DNA from 4 places in the Streptomyces sp. TLI_146 genome. Region 2 is predicted to be linked to each of the others. Evidence: riboswitches for the same ligand, from Rfam matches in the RefSeq annotation. Region 2 holds a riboswitch; each other region holds the start of a gene.
What was found. A riboswitch is a leader RNA that binds a small molecule or an ion and turns the genes downstream of it on or off. The one in region 2 is predicted to bind cobalamin.
Positions count from the first base shown of each region.

Region 1: it holds a riboswitch for cobalamin, as region 2 does, so the genes downstream of both, BX283_RS34430 (HoxN/HupN/NixA family nickel/cobalt transporter) here and BX283_RS15010 (prenyltransferase/squalene oxidase repeat-containing protein) in region 2, are expected to answer to the same signal.
Region 3: it holds a riboswitch for cobalamin, as region 2 does, so the genes downstream of both, metE (5-methyltetrahydropteroyltriglutamate--homocysteine S-methyltransferase) here and BX283_RS15010 (prenyltransferase/squalene oxidase repeat-containing protein) in region 2, are expected to answer to the same signal.
Region 4: it holds a riboswitch for cobalamin, as region 2 does, so the genes downstream of both, BX283_RS26565 (ribonucleoside-diphosphate reductase subunit alpha) here and BX283_RS15010 (prenyltransferase/squalene oxidase repeat-containing protein) in region 2, are expected to answer to the same signal.

Region 1 covers NZ_PJMX01000001.1:7,737,978-7,742,180, forward strand. The annotation lists gene BX283_RS34410 (penicillin acylase family protein) at 1-128, shown strand, start outside; gene BX283_RS34415 (radical SAM protein) at 321-1,385, shown strand; gene BX283_RS34420 (hypothetical protein) at 1,448-1,714, opposite strand; cobalamin riboswitch at 2,119-2,326, shown strand; gene BX283_RS34430 (HoxN/HupN/NixA family nickel/cobalt transporter) at 2,324-3,493, shown strand; gene BX283_RS34435 (NAD(P)H-binding protein) at 3,518-4,203, opposite strand, start outside.
Region 2 covers NZ_PJMX01000001.1:3,300,814-3,305,016, forward strand. The annotation lists gene BX283_RS15000 (aldehyde dehydrogenase) at 1-315, opposite strand, end outside; gene BX283_RS15005 (MBL fold metallo-hydrolase) at 491-1,546, shown strand; cobalamin riboswitch at 1,734-1,871, shown strand; gene BX283_RS15010 (prenyltransferase/squalene oxidase repeat-containing protein) at 1,987-3,246, shown strand; gene BX283_RS15015 (SCO2322 family protein) at 3,246-3,902, shown strand; gene BX283_RS15020 (energy-coupling factor transporter transmembrane component T) at 3,920-4,203, shown strand, end outside.
Region 3 covers NZ_PJMX01000001.1:6,769,092-6,773,294, forward strand. The annotation lists gene BX283_RS30215 (bifunctional nitrate reductase/sulfite reductase flavoprotein subunit alpha) at 1-1,329, opposite strand, end outside; cobalamin riboswitch at 1,604-1,755, shown strand; gene metE (5-methyltetrahydropteroyltriglutamate--homocysteine S-methyltransferase) at 1,939-4,203, shown strand, end outside.
Region 4 covers NZ_PJMX01000001.1:5,908,878-5,913,080, forward strand. The annotation lists gene BX283_RS26565 (ribonucleoside-diphosphate reductase subunit alpha) at 1-1,597, opposite strand, end outside; cobalamin riboswitch at 1,723-1,864, opposite strand; gene mctP (monocarboxylate uptake permease MctP) at 1,995-3,626, opposite strand; gene BX283_RS26575 (DUF3311 domain-containing protein) at 3,641-3,895, opposite strand; gene BX283_RS26580 (GntR family transcriptional regulator) at 4,039-4,203, opposite strand, start outside.

The DNA of each region.
Region 1 (4,203 bases), 4.4 Mb from region 2:
ACCCCGAATCGCCGCACTACACCGACCAGACCGTCCTCTTCTCGCACAAGCGCTGGGTCACGGAACGGTTCACCGAGGCGGAGATAGCGTCCGACCCCCAGCTGCGGACCATAACCCTGCGGGGCTGACCGGGGCTGACCGGGGCGGTGGGCGCCGGTGCCATGAACGCGTCGGGGCGACCCGTACGGCCCACGCCATCCCCAGAGTTGGGGATACCGGGGCCGGGGGACGCCTCCTAGTCTGAGCGAGGCGGGAACGTCCCCCGCCCGAACGGGGGACGTTCCGGCGTCGAGGCCGCGAGCGGACACGGGGAGCATGCGATGGAGCGCGCGAACAACGTTGCCGATGGTCCCCAGTCCGTCATCTGGGACATCACGTACGCCTGTCCGCTGCGCTGCACCCACTGCTACTCGGAGTCGGGCAGGCGGCCGACGCGCCAGGTCGGCCACGACGACATGCTCCGCATCGCCGACGCGATCATCTCCCTGGGCCCCCTCCAGGTCACCCTCGCCGGGGGTGAACCGCTCCTGGTCAAGGGGGTGTTCGAAGTCGCGGAGCGGCTGACGCGGGCCGGTATCTCGGTGCTCGTGTACACCGGCGGCTGGAACTTCCAGCCGTGGATGACCGAAGAGCTGGCGCGCGTGTGCGGGCGGGTCGTGGTGAGTGTCGACGGCCCCGCGCCCGAGGTGCACGACCGGATCCGCGGCAGGGCGGGTTCGTTCGAGCGGGCGATGCGGGCGCTGGCACTGCTGGAGGCCGCAGCGCGGGAGCGGGACGGGCGCGGTGAGCGCCCGCTCCCGTTCGCCATCGACTGTGTGGTCGTACGGAGCAACGTCGACCGGCTGGAGGAGTTCTGCACGGACGTCGTCCCCCGGTTCCCGCACCTGAGCTCGCTCGACTTCGGGGCCGCCGTGCCGTCCGGGCTCGGCAGCCGCACCGGATACGCCGAGCACGAACTTCTCTCGGACGAACAGCTCGTCGAGCTGGGCGGTGAGGAGCGGCGCGCGCGGCTTCAGGCGCTCGCCCCGGCCACCGTCCGGGTCGGCACGTCGACCAACTTCTCGTTGCAGATGAACCCCGAACAGGTGGCGCGCGGGCTCGACTTCCAGTCGGTGCAGATCGAGCCCGACGGGCAGGTCCGGGCCATGCTCATCTACGAGGGCACGGTCGGCAGTCTGCTGGAGGAGCCGCCCGCCGAGCTGTGGCGGCGTGCGGTGGAGCGGTGGACCGACCCGTTCGTGACCGAGGCGCTCTCCGGCGCGGGCGCGGGCACCATGCGCGGCTGGGCCGAGGCCGTGCGGCGTATCGACTACCACTTCGGCTCCGACGAGGTCCGCGCCCGCATCGACCGCCGCCCGGTGTTCACCGCGCCGACCGCAGGCTGAGAGGCGTCCTCGGCGATGATCACGGCTGGGAGGGTTTGCCCGCGATCGCGTCGTAGACCTTCTCACGCAGCCGACGGCGCCAGCCCTCGCGTTCCCCACACAGCCGCCCCCAGGACGACGCTGTCGACGGAGAGCCTGCCCTCCTCGGACCAGTAGACGTCGCGCAGATGCGGGATGAGGGCGAACTCGTCCAGGACGAGGGCCGTGCCGATCCCGCAGACGGCGGCCTCGATCTCGGCCCGGATCATCCGCACGCCGAACCGGATGAAGAGGAACGCCCCGAGGAACCCGAGCAGCAGGAACAGCAGGGGCTGCTTGCCCGGGTCCATGATCTCCCGCCGGTACCAGTCGCCCAGGACAGCCAGCGCTCGCGGTCGGTGAAGAACGAGAACACGGCGGCGGGGCTCGCGGCGATGTGCCGCTCGACCGCGACCGTGTTCCTGCTGGCGGCGTCGCCCATGCGTCGGCCCTTCCTCGTGCCCGTCGCGCCGGGCCGGGAGAAGCGATTGGTCCCGTCCGGCGCAGCGTAACCAGGCCCGCGTGCGTCAGCACCTTGAGCCGTGGCGGTGGGTGCCCCTTCGGCGCACGCCCGGCCGACCTCGCGGTGCGTCAGGCCCGGCTCTGCTTCGTCCGGACCCGGCCGAGCCGTTTCGCTCCCTCGTCGAGTCCGGCGTGGAATGTGATCTGTAATACCCCTGTCCACGACCAGACTTGCAGGTGGGGCGGGTCGCACCTACGGTTGGCGAGCCGTGGTGTTCGGGAAGACCGGTGCAAGACCGGAGCGGCCCTCGCCACTGTGATCGGGCCCCATGTCGTTCAGGCCATGAACGGCTTCGGGTAGCCCGCCCCGTAGTGCCACTGGTGGCCGTGAGGCCGCTGGGAAGGCAGGGGCGGCGCGACACCCGGAAGCCAGGAGACCGGCCACGGCATCTCGCGTAATGATCCACGAGGTGCTGGAGCGTGAACGAATGACCCTGCCCACCCCTGCCGCCACATTCCACTGGCGGCGCGAGGACACCGTGCGCACCGCCTGGCTGCTGGCGGTGATCGCCGCCCTGCACGTGGTGGCGTTCGGCATCCTCTTCCTGCTCGTCGTGCCCGAGCACTACGAGGTCGGCTCGAAGACGTTCGGCCTGGGCCTCGGCGTCACCGCCTACACCCTCGGCATGCGGCACGCCTTCGACGCCGACCACATCGCGGCGATTGACAACACCACCCGCAAGCTGATGGCCGACGGCAAACGCCCGGTGTCGGTCGGCTTCTGGTTCGCGCTCGGGCACTCCAGCGTCGTGGTCGTCATGGCGGCCCTGGTCGCCGGGGGCGCGCAGCTCGCGGGCACCCTGATGAACGACGACTCACAGACCCACCAGACGCTCGGCATCGTCGGCACGACCGTCTCCGGATCGTTCCTGTACCTCATCGCCGCGCTCAACCTCCTCGCCCTCGCCGGCATCCTGCGGGTCTTCCGGGCCATGCGCGCGGGCACGTACGACGAGGCCGAGCTGGAACAGCACCTGGACTCACGGGGGTTCATGAACCGCCTCCTGGGCCGCTTCACCAAGTCGATCACCCGGCCCGGCCAGATGTACCCGCTGGGCTTCCTCTTCGGGCTCGGCTTCGACACCGCCACCGAGGTCACCCTGATGGTGATGGCCGGCTCGGGCGCGGCCGCCGGGCTGCCCTGGTACGCGGTGCTGTGCCTGCCGCTGCTCTTCGCGGCGGGAATGAGCCTGTTCGACACCATCGACGGCACCTTCATGAACTTCGCCTACCAGTGGGCCTTCTCCAACCCGGTGCGCAAGGTGTTCTACAACCTCACCATCACCGGGCTCTCCATCGCGGTGGCCTTCCTGATCGGCACGATCGAGCTGGTGGGGGTCCTGCACGACAAGCTCGACCTGCGCGACGGCGCGACCGGCTGGATCGCGGGCCTCGACCTGGACAACGTGGGCTTCATCATCGTCGGCCTGTTCGTCGCGGTGTGGGCCGCGGCCCTGGCGTACTGGCGGCTGGCCAAGGTCGAGCAGCGGTGGGCGGGGCGCGTCCCCCCGCGGCCCGCCGAAGTGCCCGGCCAGGCCGCATCCGAGCCGGTCCCGGACGTCACCTGAAGGCCGCGTCACCTGAAGGCCGCGTCACCTGAAGGCCGCCACGTTGTCCGCCGCCCAGGCGCTGAACGGACGCGGCGCCCGGCCCAGGACCCGCTCCACGTCCGGGCTCACCCGCCGCTCCTCGGGCGTGGGTTCGCCGAGGATGCCGAGCGTGGCCTCGACCACCGGCTCCGGCATGAAGCGGGTGAGCAGCTCCCGTGCCTCGGCCGGGCTCTGCTCGACGAAGCGCACCGGCGCCCCCAGCGCCTCCCCGATCGCGCGGGTCTGCTCGCGCGGCGAGAGCGGGGCCGGTCCGGTGAGTTCGTACGTCCGGCCCGTGTGGCTCCCGTCGCGCAGGGCCGCGGCGGCGACCGCGGCGATGTCGGCCGGGTCGATGACGGGCAGGGCGACATCGCCGAAGGGCGCCGTGACCGTCCGCTCGGAGCGGATCGAGGCCGCCCACATATAGGCGTTGGAGGCGAATCCGCTGGGCCGCAGGACCGTCCACGTCAGGCCCGACTCCCGTACGGCGTCCTCGAAGGCGCGCAGCCGGGTGTGTGCGGGGGAGTGCGGGCGGGTGGCGGTGGCCTGCGACGACTGGAGGACGACCCGGCGCACCCCGGCGGCCCGCGCCGTGTCGAGGATGGCGTACGGGTCGAGGCCCTCGCCGTCGCCGGGGACGAGGAGGTACAGCGCGTCGGCCCCGTCGAGGGCGGGCTTGAGGCTCTCGG
Region 2 (4,203 bases):
GCTCCAGGAGTACGGGGAGCCGTTCTGCGAGCTGATGGAGCGGGCGATCTCCTCGTGGCGCAGGGCGATCGCGTCCTTGATACGGGTGACGACCTCGATGCGGTCGGCGAGCGGCAGCCGTGGCCAGGGCCCCTCGTCGAAGGCCCGGCGGGCGGTGGCGACGGCGTGGTCGACGTCGGCCCGGGAGGCGTGCGGCACCCGGCCGATGACCTGTTCGGTGTGGGGCGAGACGACGTCGATGACGTCGGTTCCGCGGGGGTCGGTGAGTTCCCCGCCGATGTAGAGCCGGGTGTGCTCGATGAGATCGCTGGTCATGGCGTGGCGCCTCCCGCTGCGGTCCATTTTCTGACGGCATTTCAGATCTGCCAGAACTGATACCAGTTCCCCTATGAGGAGTCCACGGACGGGAGACCTCTTGAGGCCCGGACTGAAACACGTTCTACTGTGACCTGTCGGTGCCCACCGGGGCGGTCGGAGACGAGGCTGATCCATGACGCAGATGGCACGGGGGACGCGGGTGGCCGACCACGGCGGGGGCGTCCACTCGATCGAGGTGCCCATCCCGGACAACCCGCTCGGCCACACGCTGGTGTACGTGGTCGACACCGGCCGGGGCCCGGTCCTGGTCGACACGGGGTGGGACGACCCGGCGTCCTGGGACACGCTGACGGACGGCCTGCGGCGGCTCGGCACCGAGGTCGCGGACATCCACGGGGTGGTGCTCACCCACCACCACCCCGACCACCACGGGCTCTCCGGCCGGGTGCGGGAGGCGTCCGGGGCGTGGCTCGCGATGCACGCGGCGGACACGGCGGTGGTCCGGCGCACCCGGGAGGCGGAGCCGGGGGCCTGGCTGTCCTATCTCGTGGAGAAGCTGACGGCGGTGGGGGCGCCGGAGGACCACCTCGCGCCGCTGCGGGCGGCACGGGCGCGGGGTTCCGCCCGGTCGCTGCCGGGCCTGCGGGCGGCTCTGCCCGACCGGGAGATCGTCCCCGGCGACCTGCTGCCGCTGCCGGGCCGCCGGCTGCGGGCGATCTGGACGCCCGGTCACACGCCGGGCCACGTCTGCCTCCACCTGGAGGAGCGGCACCCCTCGGACCGCCCGGGTCACGGCCGCCTGTTCTCGGGCGACCACCTGTTGCCCGGGATCACTCCGCACATCGGGCTGTACGAGGACCCCGACGACGCGACGGTGACCGATCCCCTCGGCGACTACGTGTCCTCCCTTGAGCGGGTGGGCCGCCTGGGGGTGGCGGAGGTGCTCCCCGCCCACCAGCACACGTTCACGGACGCGGCCGGGCGGGTCCGTACGCTCCTCGCCCACCACGAGTCCCGCCTGGCGGACCTGCTCTCCCTGCTGGCGGCCGAGCCCCTCACCCCCTGGCAGCTGGCGGTCCGGATGGAGTGGAACCGCCCCTGGTCGCAGATCCCCTACGGCTCGCGCAACATCGCGGTGTCGGAGGCGGAGGCGCATGTACGGCGACTGGTGAAGCTGGGGCGGGCGGAGGGGGTACCGGGCCCGCCGCTGGCGTACCGGGCGGTTTAGCCCCCGCCCCGCCCCTTCCCGGGGCTGCGCCCCGGACCCCGGCACCCAGGGGATCGCCGCGCAGCGGCACTCAAGGGGCGCGGGGAACTGCGCGAGCAACCCAGCACGGTCCGCAGACGAAGCACCCGGCCGCCCGCCCAGGGCTTTCGGGAAGGGGTGGGGTGGGGGATCACGCCCGCCGCAGGCGGAAGCTACAGTGAACCCGTCGTCCATGCCCGTACGGGGGAAAGCCGGTGCGAATCCGGCGCTGACCCGCAACCGTGAATATGTCGTCGCCCGCCCGGCGCGACAAGCCGGACCACCCCGACGGACATGACCGGCTCAGCGGTCACCGGCAAGCACGCCGATGACCGGCCCCGTCGAGGTACACGGAGCCACGAGCCGGCGTGCCCCCGCGCCCGCCGCGCCGTCCGGCCCCCGCAGGAGAGGCACCGCCCGCCATGACCGTACGCCGCTGCGCCGCAGCGCTCGCCGTCGCCACCGTCGCCCTCGGCGCTGCCGCCCCGGCCGCCCTCGCCGACGGCACGGCGCCGTCCTCCCCCGCCAAGACCCTCCCGCAGGGGCTGTACGGGACGAAGGACCCCGCGTTCGACGGCGTCTGGCGGCAGTCGCTCGCCCTGCTCGCCCAGAGCACGGTCGGCGTGAAGCCCGCCGCGCAGGCGGTGACGTGGCTGACGGGTCAGCAGTGCGACACCGGCGGCTTCTCCTCGTACCGTGCCGACGCCGCCAAGCCGTGCGACGCCAAGACGGTGCTCGACACCAACGCCACCGCCGCCGCGGTCCAGGCCCTCGTCGCCCTCGGCGACCACACCGACGCCGTGACGAAGGGCGTCTCCTGGCTGAAGACCGTGCAGAACCCCGACGGTGGCTGGCCCTACAACCCCGGCGGCAAGAGCGACGCCAACTCCACCTCGGTCGTGATCGGCGCCCTCGCCGCCGCCGGTGAGAAGCCCGCCGACGCCAAGTCCGCCGTCAAGGACGGCCAGGGCGGCAAGTCGCCGCTGGACGCGCTGCTCACGTTCGCGATGCCGTGCGACAGCACGCCCGGCTCGGGCGCGTTCGCCTACCAGCCGGACCTGAAGACCTCGAAGCTGTACGCGAACGCCGACGCCAGCGCCGCCGCCGTGACCGCCTCGTACGGCAAGGGCCTCGCCGCCACCGCCGGGCACTCCGACGCCAAGGGCACCACCTGCGAGAAGGCGACCACGCCGGAGCAGGCCGCGCACAACGGCGCCGCGTACCTGGCCCGCACCATGGCCAAGTCGGGCCACCTCAACTCGATGATGCCGGGCGCCGAGAACCAGCCCGACTACGGCAACACCGCCGACGCCGTCGTGGCCCTCGCCGCCGACGGCCAGGAGGCCCAGGCCAAGGCGTCCCTCCAGTGGCTGGAGAAGAACGCGTCCGGCTGGGCCAAGGAGAACGGCCCGGCCGCGTACGCCCAGCTCGTCCTCGCCGCGAACGCCACCGGCGCCGACCCGAGGAAGTTCGGCGGCACGGACCTGGTGTCCCAGCTGAACGCCACGGGCCCGACCCCGGCGGGCACGCAGGCGGCCGACCAGACCAAGCAGGCCAAGTCCGACGAGAAGAAGGACGACTCCTCCAGCACGTCGGTGTGGTGGATCGTCGGCGTGTTCTTCGTGGCGAGCGTGGGCGTCGGCTTCCTCGTCAGCGCGCGCAAGAAGAACGCACAGAAGTGATGTCCGGGCACCGCCTCACGGCCGTGACCGGCCTCGCCCTCGCGCTGACGCTCGGCGCGGGGGCGGTGGCGGTGCCCGCACAGGCGTCGGGCTACCGCTACTGGTCGTTCTGGGAGCGCCAGGGCACGACCTGGACGTACGCCACGCAGGGCCCGGCCACCGCGCACCCCTCCGACGGCGACGTCCAGGGCTTCCGCTTCGCGGTCAGCGCGGACTCCAAGGACGCGGCGACCCCGCGCTCGGCGCCGACGTTCGCGCAGGTGTGCGCGTCGACACCGGCGAAGCCGGGCCGCAAGCGGGTCGCCCTCGCGCTCGACTTCGGCACCCCGCAGGACGCGCCGGGCGGCGAGACGCCCCCGGCACCGCGTACGGCGTGCGCGCAGGTCCCCGAGGACGCGACGACGGCGGACGCCCTGGCCGCGGTGGCCAAGCCGCTCCGCTACAACAGCGCGGCCCTGCTGTGCGCGATCGCGGGCTACCCGCACACGGGTTGCGGCGAACAGGTGTCGACGAAGAAGCCGGACACGCGGCCCAGCACCGCCGCTCCGGAGAAGTCCTCGGACTCCGGCCCGTCCCTGGGCCTGCTGGCGGGCATCGCGGCAGTCCTGGCCCTGGCAGCAGCAGCGATCTGGCAATCCCGCCGCCGCCGCGACTGACCGGCCGGAACCATCGGATGCCCAGGAACGACGACACCCGGCAGCCAGGTCCGGCGAGCAAGCCCGACGGGGAACCCACCGACTCCCCGCAGCCGCCGACGGCGAAGGCGCCCCACAAGAAGACCCGCACCGGCGAACGGACCGTCACAGGTGGAGCGGGTGGGTACGACAACCCGGCCGGAGGCCGGGTGCACCCACGACGGCCCGCGGCCGACGAACACCGCACCCCACGCCCCGCGCCCAAGCGGCACCGCACCCCACCCCCCGCGGCGAAGCGGCACCGCACCCCCTACACCACCCG
Region 3 (4,203 bases), 3.5 Mb from region 2:
CACGTCCTGGACGACGACGAACTCGGCCGCCCGCAGGCCTTCGACGACGGTGCGGCGGTTGGCGACGGAGGCCACCGGGTTGGTGCAGATCACCCAGCACGCCTTGATGTCGCCGTCGGCCATCCGCCGGAAGAGTTCGACGGTGCCGAGCCCCGCCCCGTCGGTGCGCAGCGTGCCCGGCTCCAGCCCCCACAGCTCCTCGGTGAAGGCCCGCTCCTCGTCCACGAGCACCGAGCGCTGGCCGGGCAGCCCGGGGCCCATGTAGCCCATCTCGCGGCCGCCCATGGCGTTCGGCTGGCCGGTGAGCGAGAACGGGCCGCTGCCGGGGCGGCAGATCGCTCCGGTCGCCAGATGCAGGTTGACCAGGGCGTTGGTGTTCCAGGTGCCGTGGGTGGACTGGTTGAGCCCCATGGTCCAGCAGCTCATCCACTCCCCGGCCGCGCCGATCCACCGCGCCGCCGTACGGATGTCGTCCTCGGGGATCCCGGTGGTCTGTGCGACCGAGGCGGGTGGGTAGTCGGCCAGGAACTCGCCCATCGCCTCCCAGCCCTCGGTGTACTCGGCGATGAAGGCGGGATCGGTGTGCCCGTTCTCCTGGAGCAGGTGCAGCAGGCCGTTGAGCAGCGCGAGATCCGTGCCCGGCTTGATCTGGAGGAACAGATCTGCCTTGGCGGCGGTCGCGGTGCGGCGCGGGTCGACGACGATCAGCTTCGCCCCGGCCTTGACGCGCTCCATCATCCTCAGAAAGAGGATGGGATGACAGTCGGCCATGTTTGACCCGATGACCAGGAAGACGTCCGCCTTCTCGAAGTCCTGGTACGAGCCGGGCGGCCCGTCCGCGCCCAGCGACAGCTTGTAGCCGCTGCCCGCACTCGCCATGCACAGCCGGGAGTTGGACTCGATCTGGTTGGTGCCGATGAACCCCTTGGTCAGCTTGTTGGCCAGATACTGTGCCTCCAGGCTCATCTGACCGGACACGTACAACGCGACGGCGTCCGGCCCGTGCTCGTCGACGATCGCCCGCAACCTGCCCGCCGCCTCGGCGATCATCGCGTCGACACCGGCGGGCACCGGCTCGGCCCCGCGCTCACCCCGTACCAGCGCGGTGGACAGGCGTCCCGGAGCGGCCAGCATGTCGGCCGTCGTCGCGCCCTTGGTGCACAGCCGACCGGAGTTGGTCGGGTGTGATTTGTCACCGGAGGCCTTGAGCACCGTGCGCCGGCCGTCCGGCCCCATGGCGATGTCGAGGACCATCCCGCAGCCCACACCGCAGTACGAGCAGACCGTGCGCACCTGTTCGGTGGCGGCCCGCGTGGCCTGTGCGGTCAACGGGTGTCCCCTCTCGTCTCGGCCGGGATCCCTTGGGTTTCCGACCGTACGAAATGCCCGTTACTTCGATGTCACGTGCGGCGATCACGAGTGGTTACGTCGGCCACACTAATCGCGCCCCGATGCTGTGAGCACCTGTGTGCGACTGCGGCACGCCTCCGATGTCGGACATCACGAGGCGTGCGCGTCCGATGTGAGGGGTGGCCCCGGCCCCCTGTCTGGGTAGGGTGGCGCTCGCAGCTGGTTCGCCCTGCCCGCCAGGCAGGCGCGTCGCAAGAGGGAACCCGGTGGGAATCCGGGACTGCCCCGCAGCGGTGAGCGGGAACGACCGCCGTCATACGCACTGGGCCCGGCCGGGTCTGGGAAGCGACGGCCAGTAGGTGTCCGCCGGGAATCCGGCAGGCGTGCCCGCGAGTCCGAAGACCTGCCCGTTGCCCGTGCGCGACCGATCGCGCGCGGAGATCTTGGTGACCTCGTGGGCGGGTCGGCGGGACGAGAGGTGGTTCGAGCGCGGGCACCGTTCCGCGCGGGCCGCCCTGTCCGTCATCCCTTCGCGCCCACGACCCGTACCAGGGTCGATTTCGGGACATTCTCGCGAAGGAGAGTTTCGTGACCAGCACGTCCGCAGCCGCGGCAGCACGGGCCACCGTGTACGGCTACCCCCGCCAGGGCCCCGACCGGGAGCTCAAGAAGGCCATCGAGGGCTACTGGAAGGGCCGAGTCGGCGCCGACGCCCTCCGTGACACCGCCCGTGACCTGCGCCGCGCCAATTGGCTCCGGCTCGCGGAGGCAGGCGTCGACGAAGTGCCGACCGGCGACTTCTCGTACTACGACCACGTCCTCGACACCAGCGTGATGGTGGGTGCGATCCCCGACCGGCACCGCACCGCCGTCGAGACCGACACCCTGGACGGCTACTTCGCCATGGCCCGCGGCACCCAGGACGTGGCGCCGCTGGAGATGACCAAGTGGTTCGACACCAACTACCACTACCTGGTCCCCGAACTCGGCCCGGACACCGTCTTCACCGCCGACTCCGGCAAGCAGGTCGCCGAGCTCACCGAGGCGCTGGCGCTCGGCCTCGCGGCCCGGCCCGTCCTGGTCGGACCGGTCACCTACCTCCTGCTGGCCAAGCCCGCACCCGGCGTCGACGCCGACTTCCAGCCGCTGGCCCTGCTGGAGCGGCTGCTGCCCGTCTACGCCGAGGTGCTCGCCGATCTGCGGGCGGCGGGTGCCCAGTGGGTGCAGCTCGACGAGCCCGCCCTCGTCCAGGACCGCGGCCCCGCCGAACTGGACGCCGCCGCCCGCGCCTATGGGGCGCTCGGCAGCCTCACCGACCGACCCAAGCTGCTGGTCGCCTCCTACTTCGACCGCCTCGGCGAGGCCCTGCCCGTCCTGGCCAAGGCGCCCGTGGAGGGCCTCGGCCTGGACTTCACGGGACCGGCCGCCGCCAACCTCGACGGCCTCGCCGCCGTCGGCGGGCTGCCCGGCAAGCGGCTGGTCGCGGGCGTCGTCGACGGCCGCAACATCTGGATCAACGACCACGAGAAGTCCCTCGCCGCCCTCGGCACGCTCCTCGGCCTCGCCGGCACCGTCGACGTGGCACCGTCGTGCTCGCTGCTGCACGTCCCGCTCGACGCGACGGCCGAACGCGACATCGACCCGCAGATCGCCCGCTGGCTCGCCTTCGCCCACCAGAAGACCACCGAGACCGTGACCCTGGCCCGCGGTCTCACCGGCGGCACCGGCGCGATCGCCGCCGAACTCGCCGCCAACCGCGCCGACCTGGCCTCGCGCGCCGGCTCCGCCCTCACCCACGACCCGGCGGTACGCGCGCGTACGTCGACGGTCACCGAGGCCGACGGCCGCCGCTCCCAGCCGTACGGCGAACGCGCCCCGGCCCAGCGCGCCCGCCTGCGGCTGCCGCTGCTGCCCACGACCACCATCGGCTCGTTCCCGCAGACCACCGAGGTACGCACCGCCCGCGCCGACCTGCGCGCCGGACGCGTCGACACCGAGGGCTACGAGGAGCGCATCAAGGCCGAGATCCGCGAGGTGATCGCCTTCCAGGAGAAGGCGGGCATCGACGTCCTCGTCCACGGCGAGGCCGAACGCAACGACATGGTGCAGTACTTCGCCGAGCAGCTGACCGGCTACCTCGCCACCCAGCACGGCTGGGTCCAGTCGTACGGCACGCGCTATGTCCGCCCGCCGGTCCTGGCCGGCGACATCTCCCGGCCGAAGCCGATGACGGTGCGCTGGACCGCGTACGCCCAGTCGCTCACCGACCGCCCCGTCAAGGGCATGCTCACCGGGCCGGTCACCATGCTGGCCTGGTCGTTCGTCCGCGACGACCAGCCGCTCGCGGAGACCGCCCGCCAGGTGGCGCTCGCGCTGCGCGACGAGGTGAACGACCTGGAGGCGGCGGGTACTTCGGTCATCCAGGTCGACGAGCCCGCTCTGCGCGAGACGCTGCCGCTGCGCGCCGCGGACCGCGCCGCCTATCTGGACTGGGCCACGGAATCGTTCCGCCTGACCACCGCGGGCGTACGTCCCGACACCCAGATCCACACCCACATGTGCTACGCCGAGTTCGGTGACATCCTCCAGGCCATCGACGACCTCGACGCCGACGTCATCAGCCTGGAGGCGGCCCGCTCGCACATGAGGGTGGCCGACGAGCTCGCCGCCGCCGGGTATCCGCGCGAGGTGGGACCCGGTGTCTACGACATCCACTCGCCGCGCGTACCGAGCGCCGAGGAGGCGGCCGCACTGCTGCGCAAGGGGCTCGCGGCCATCGCCCCGGAACGGCTCTGGGTCAACCCCGACTGCGGATTGAAGACCCGCGGCTGGACCGAGACGAGGCAGTCCCTG
Region 4 (4,203 bases), 2.6 Mb from region 2:
CGGGGGAGTCGAAGGGCAGGCGCAGCTTGAAGAAGACGTCCTGGAGGCCCATCGCGCCCAGGCCCACCGGACGCCACTTGGCGTTGGAGCGGCCGGCCTGCTCGGTCGGGTAGAAGTTGATGTCGACGACCCGGTCCAGGAACGTCACGGCGGTGCGGACGGTCGAGTCCAGGCGCTCCCAGTCGATCTCGCCCGAGGCGAGGACGAAGGCGCCGAGGTTGACCGAGCCGAGGTTGCAGACGGCCGTCTCGCCGTCGTCCGTGACCTCCAGGATCTCCGTGCAGAGATTCGAGGAGTGGACGGTGTGGCCGGGCTCCGCCGTCTGGTTGGCGGTGCGGTTGGAGGCGTCCTTGAAGGTCATCCAGCCGTTGCCGGTCTGCGCCAGGGTGCGCATCATCCGGCCGTACAGGTCCCGCGCCGGGATCGTCTTCTGGGCCAGACCGGCCGCCTCGGCCTTGCGGTAGGCGGCGTCGAACTCGTCGCCCCACAGGTCGACCAGCTCGGGCACGTCGGCGGGGGAGAACAGCGACCAGCTGCCGTCCGCGTCCACGCGGCGCATGAACTCGTCCGGGATCCAGTGCGCCAGGTTCAGGTTGTGCGTACGCCGGGCGTCCTCACCGGTGTTGTCGCGCAGCTCCAGGAACTCCTCGATGTCGGAGTGCCAGGTCTCCAGGTAGACCGCCGCCGCGCCCTTGCGCCGCCCGCCCTGGTTGACGGCCGCGACCGAGGCGTCCAGCGTCTTCAGGAACGGGACGATGCCGTTGGAGTGGCCGTTGGTGCCCCGGATGAGCGAGCCGCGCGAGCGGATGCGGGAGTACGAGAGGCCGATGCCGCCCGCGTGCTTGGACAGGCGCGCCACCTGGTGGTAGCGGTCGTAGATCGAGTCCAGCTCGTCCTGCGGGGAGTCCAGCAGGTAGCAGCTGGACATCTGCGGATGGCGGGTGCCGGAGTTGAAGAGCGTGGGGGAGGACGGCAGGTAGTCCAGCCGGCTCATCAGGCCGTACAGCGAGGCGACCTCGTCGAGCGCGCGCACCGAGTCGTCCTCGGCCAGGCCCGCCGCGACCCGGAGCATGAAGTGCTGCGGGGTCTCGATGACCTGGCGGGTGATCGGGTGCCGCAGCAGGTAGCGCGAGTAGAGCGTGCGCAGGCCGAAGTAGCCGAAGCGGTCGTCGGCGCCGGCCGCGAGGGAGTCCGCCACCAGCGCGTCGAGGCGGGCCGCGTGCAGCCGTACGAAGTCGGCGGTGCGGTCCGCGATCAGGCCCTCGCGGTGGCCGACCTCGACCGACTCGGAGAACGAGACCGAGCCCTGGGTCGCGGCCTCCTCGGCGATCGTGAGCGTCAGCAGCCGGGCGGCGAGGCGGGAGTACGCCGGGTCCTCGGAGATCAGACCGGCGGCGGCCTCGGTGGCGAGCCCCCGCAGCTCCGCCTCGTCCGAGCGCGCGTTGCGGCCGCGCAGCGCGGCGGCGGCGACACGGCCGGGGTCGGTGTCCGGCAGATCGGCGGTGAGGTCGGTCAGGGTCCGCAGCAGCGCGGTCCCGGGGGCATCGGCCGGCTCTTCGGCGATCGCTGAGGCGGGATCCGCAGGGGCGATGGTCACGTGGGGGCACTCCTCGCTCGGCACGGGGCCTTGGGGAGGTGCGGGCACACGGACACACCCCCTCGGGGGTACGCCGCGTCCACTGCCCATTCCGCGAGGCCCGGACGTCTGGCACCCGGACCGGACGGCCAGGGCGCGCTGTCGGCAGGTCCTCGGACTGACCAAGTACGCAAATGCGTACGAGTACACCGTTGCGGGACAGTTCCGGATTTGCACCGGATTCCCCTGCGGCGACAGCGAGCACGAGCATACATCTTGTGCCGGGCTGTCGTGTTGCCCCCACATGTTGTGTCGCGGTGAAACCGTGGAGTGGCAGAGCGTCAACTCGTCCTCCATGAAAGCGACAACGGGCCGCCGGGATTCCCGGCGGCCCGTGTGCATACGGTGAAGGGTCGGCTCAGTGCGTCGAGCCCGCCGTCGCCGGGGGCAGTTCCGTCTGTACGCCCGGGTCGCCCGCGTCCGCCGTGTAGTCCTCCGGGGACGTCTCGTCGACGCCGTCGGGGGCCTTCAGGGCCCGCAGGACGACCGTGAGGACGACGGTGACCGCGACGTTCAGGAGGAACGCGGTGAGGCCGATGTAGCCGATCTCACCGATGCCGGGGATCTCCTTGGAGCTGCCGCCGAAGTGCTTCTGGGTGGGCGAGGCGACCCCGTACGCGGCGAGCGTGCCGTACGCCATGCCCACCGCCCAGCCCGCCAGCAGCGCCCAGCGGTGGAACCAGCGGGTGAAGAGACCGCCCACCAGGGACGGGAAGGTCTGCAGGATCCAGATGCCGCCGAGCAGCTGGAAGTTGATCGCGACCGTCTTGTCCATCGTCAGGACGAAGACCAGCGCGCCCACCTTCACCAGCAGCGAGACCAGCTTGGAGACCTTGGTCTCCTGCTCCGGCGTGGCGTCCGGCTTGAGGAAGTCCTTGTAGATGTTGCGGGTGAAAAGGTTCGCGGCCGCGATCGACATGATCGCCGCCGGGACGAGCGCGCCGATGCCGATGGCGGCGAACGCCACGCCCGCGAACCAGTCCGGGAACATGTCCTCGAACAGCTGCGGGATCGCCAGCTGGCCGTTCTTGACCTTGACCCCGGCCGCGATCGCCATGAAGCCGAGCAGCGCGAGCAGGCCCAGCATCAGCGAGTACAGCGGCAGGATCGTGGTGTTGCGGCGGATGACGTTGCGGCTGCGGGAGGAGAGGGTCGCCGTGATCGAGTGCGGGTACATGAAGAGCGCCAGCGCCGAGCCGAGGGCGAGCGTCGCGTACGTCCACTGCCCCGCCTCGGGGGGCACGAGCGCGCCCGTGGGCTTCCCGGCCGCGTTGGGCGTCTCGAACTTGTGCCGGGCCGCCGCGAAGATGTCGTCGAAGCCGCCGAGCTTGATCGGGATGTAGATGATCGCCACCAGGATGACGATGTAGATCAGCGTGTCCTTCACGAACGCGATCAGTGCGGGGGCGCGCAGACCCGAGGAGTAGGTGTACGCGGCGAGCACCGCGAACGCGATCAGCAGCGGCAGGTCCTTGACGAACCAGTTGCTGGACCCGCCGATGCCCATCACGTCCAGCACCGCCTGGATGCCGACCAGCTGGAGCGCGATGTACGGCATCGTGGCGAGGATGCCGGTGACCGCGACCGCGAGCGAGAGGCCCTTGGAGCCGAACCGGCCGCGCACGAAGTCGGACGTCGTCACATAGCCGTGCTTGTGCGAGACCGACCAGAGCCGGGGGAGGAACGTGAAGATCAGCGGGTAGACCAGGATCGTGTACGGCACCGCGAAGAAACCGGCCGCGCCCGCCGCGTACACCGCCGCCGGAACCGCGACGAACGTGTACGCGGTGTAGAGGTCGCCGCCGAGCAGGAACCAGGTGACCCAGGTGCCGAACGAGCGCCCGCCCAGGCCCCATTCGTCCAGGCTCTGCTCGTTCTCGGCGCGGCGCCAGCGGGCGGCCAGGAAGCCGATGACCGTGACGGCCAGGAAGAAGAAGATGAAGACGCCGAGCGCGACGCCGTTCACCCCGTCGGCGGCTGCGAGAGTCACTCGCGACGAGGAGGTCACTTGCCCTCACCCGCCTTGCGGCCCTGCTGGTCGTGCTGCCACAGCTTGTACGCGAGCATGGTGAGCGCGGTCGAGATGACCACCCAGAGCATCTGGTACCAGTAGAAGAACGGGATCCCGGCGAGGGCCGGGTCGGTCTTCGCGTACGAACCGACCCAGAGCATCGCCACGAAGGGCGCGATCAGGCAGAGGGCGATGACCACGCGCGCGGGCGTGATCACCGGTCTCCGCTCTTGCGTTGATTCCGGCATACGTTGGCTCCGTCCCCTCACTTCACCTGTGTAATGCGCAGGAAATCTAGGGGACGGATAACCGTCGCGAAACCCCCGTCCGGATAGCGGACGTGGCGAAAGAGTGCGGGGTCGGTGCAGGCCGGAGGCTATTTCCGGCTATGTCAGTCTGTCGGCCGCTTCAGCCGCGCGACGAACTTGTAGCGGTCGCCCCGGTACACCGAGCGCACCCACTCCACCGGTTCGCCGTTCCCGTCCAGTGAGTGGCGGGAGAGCATCAGCATTGGCAGGCCCACGTCCGTGCCGAGCAGGCCGGCCTCGCGCGGGGT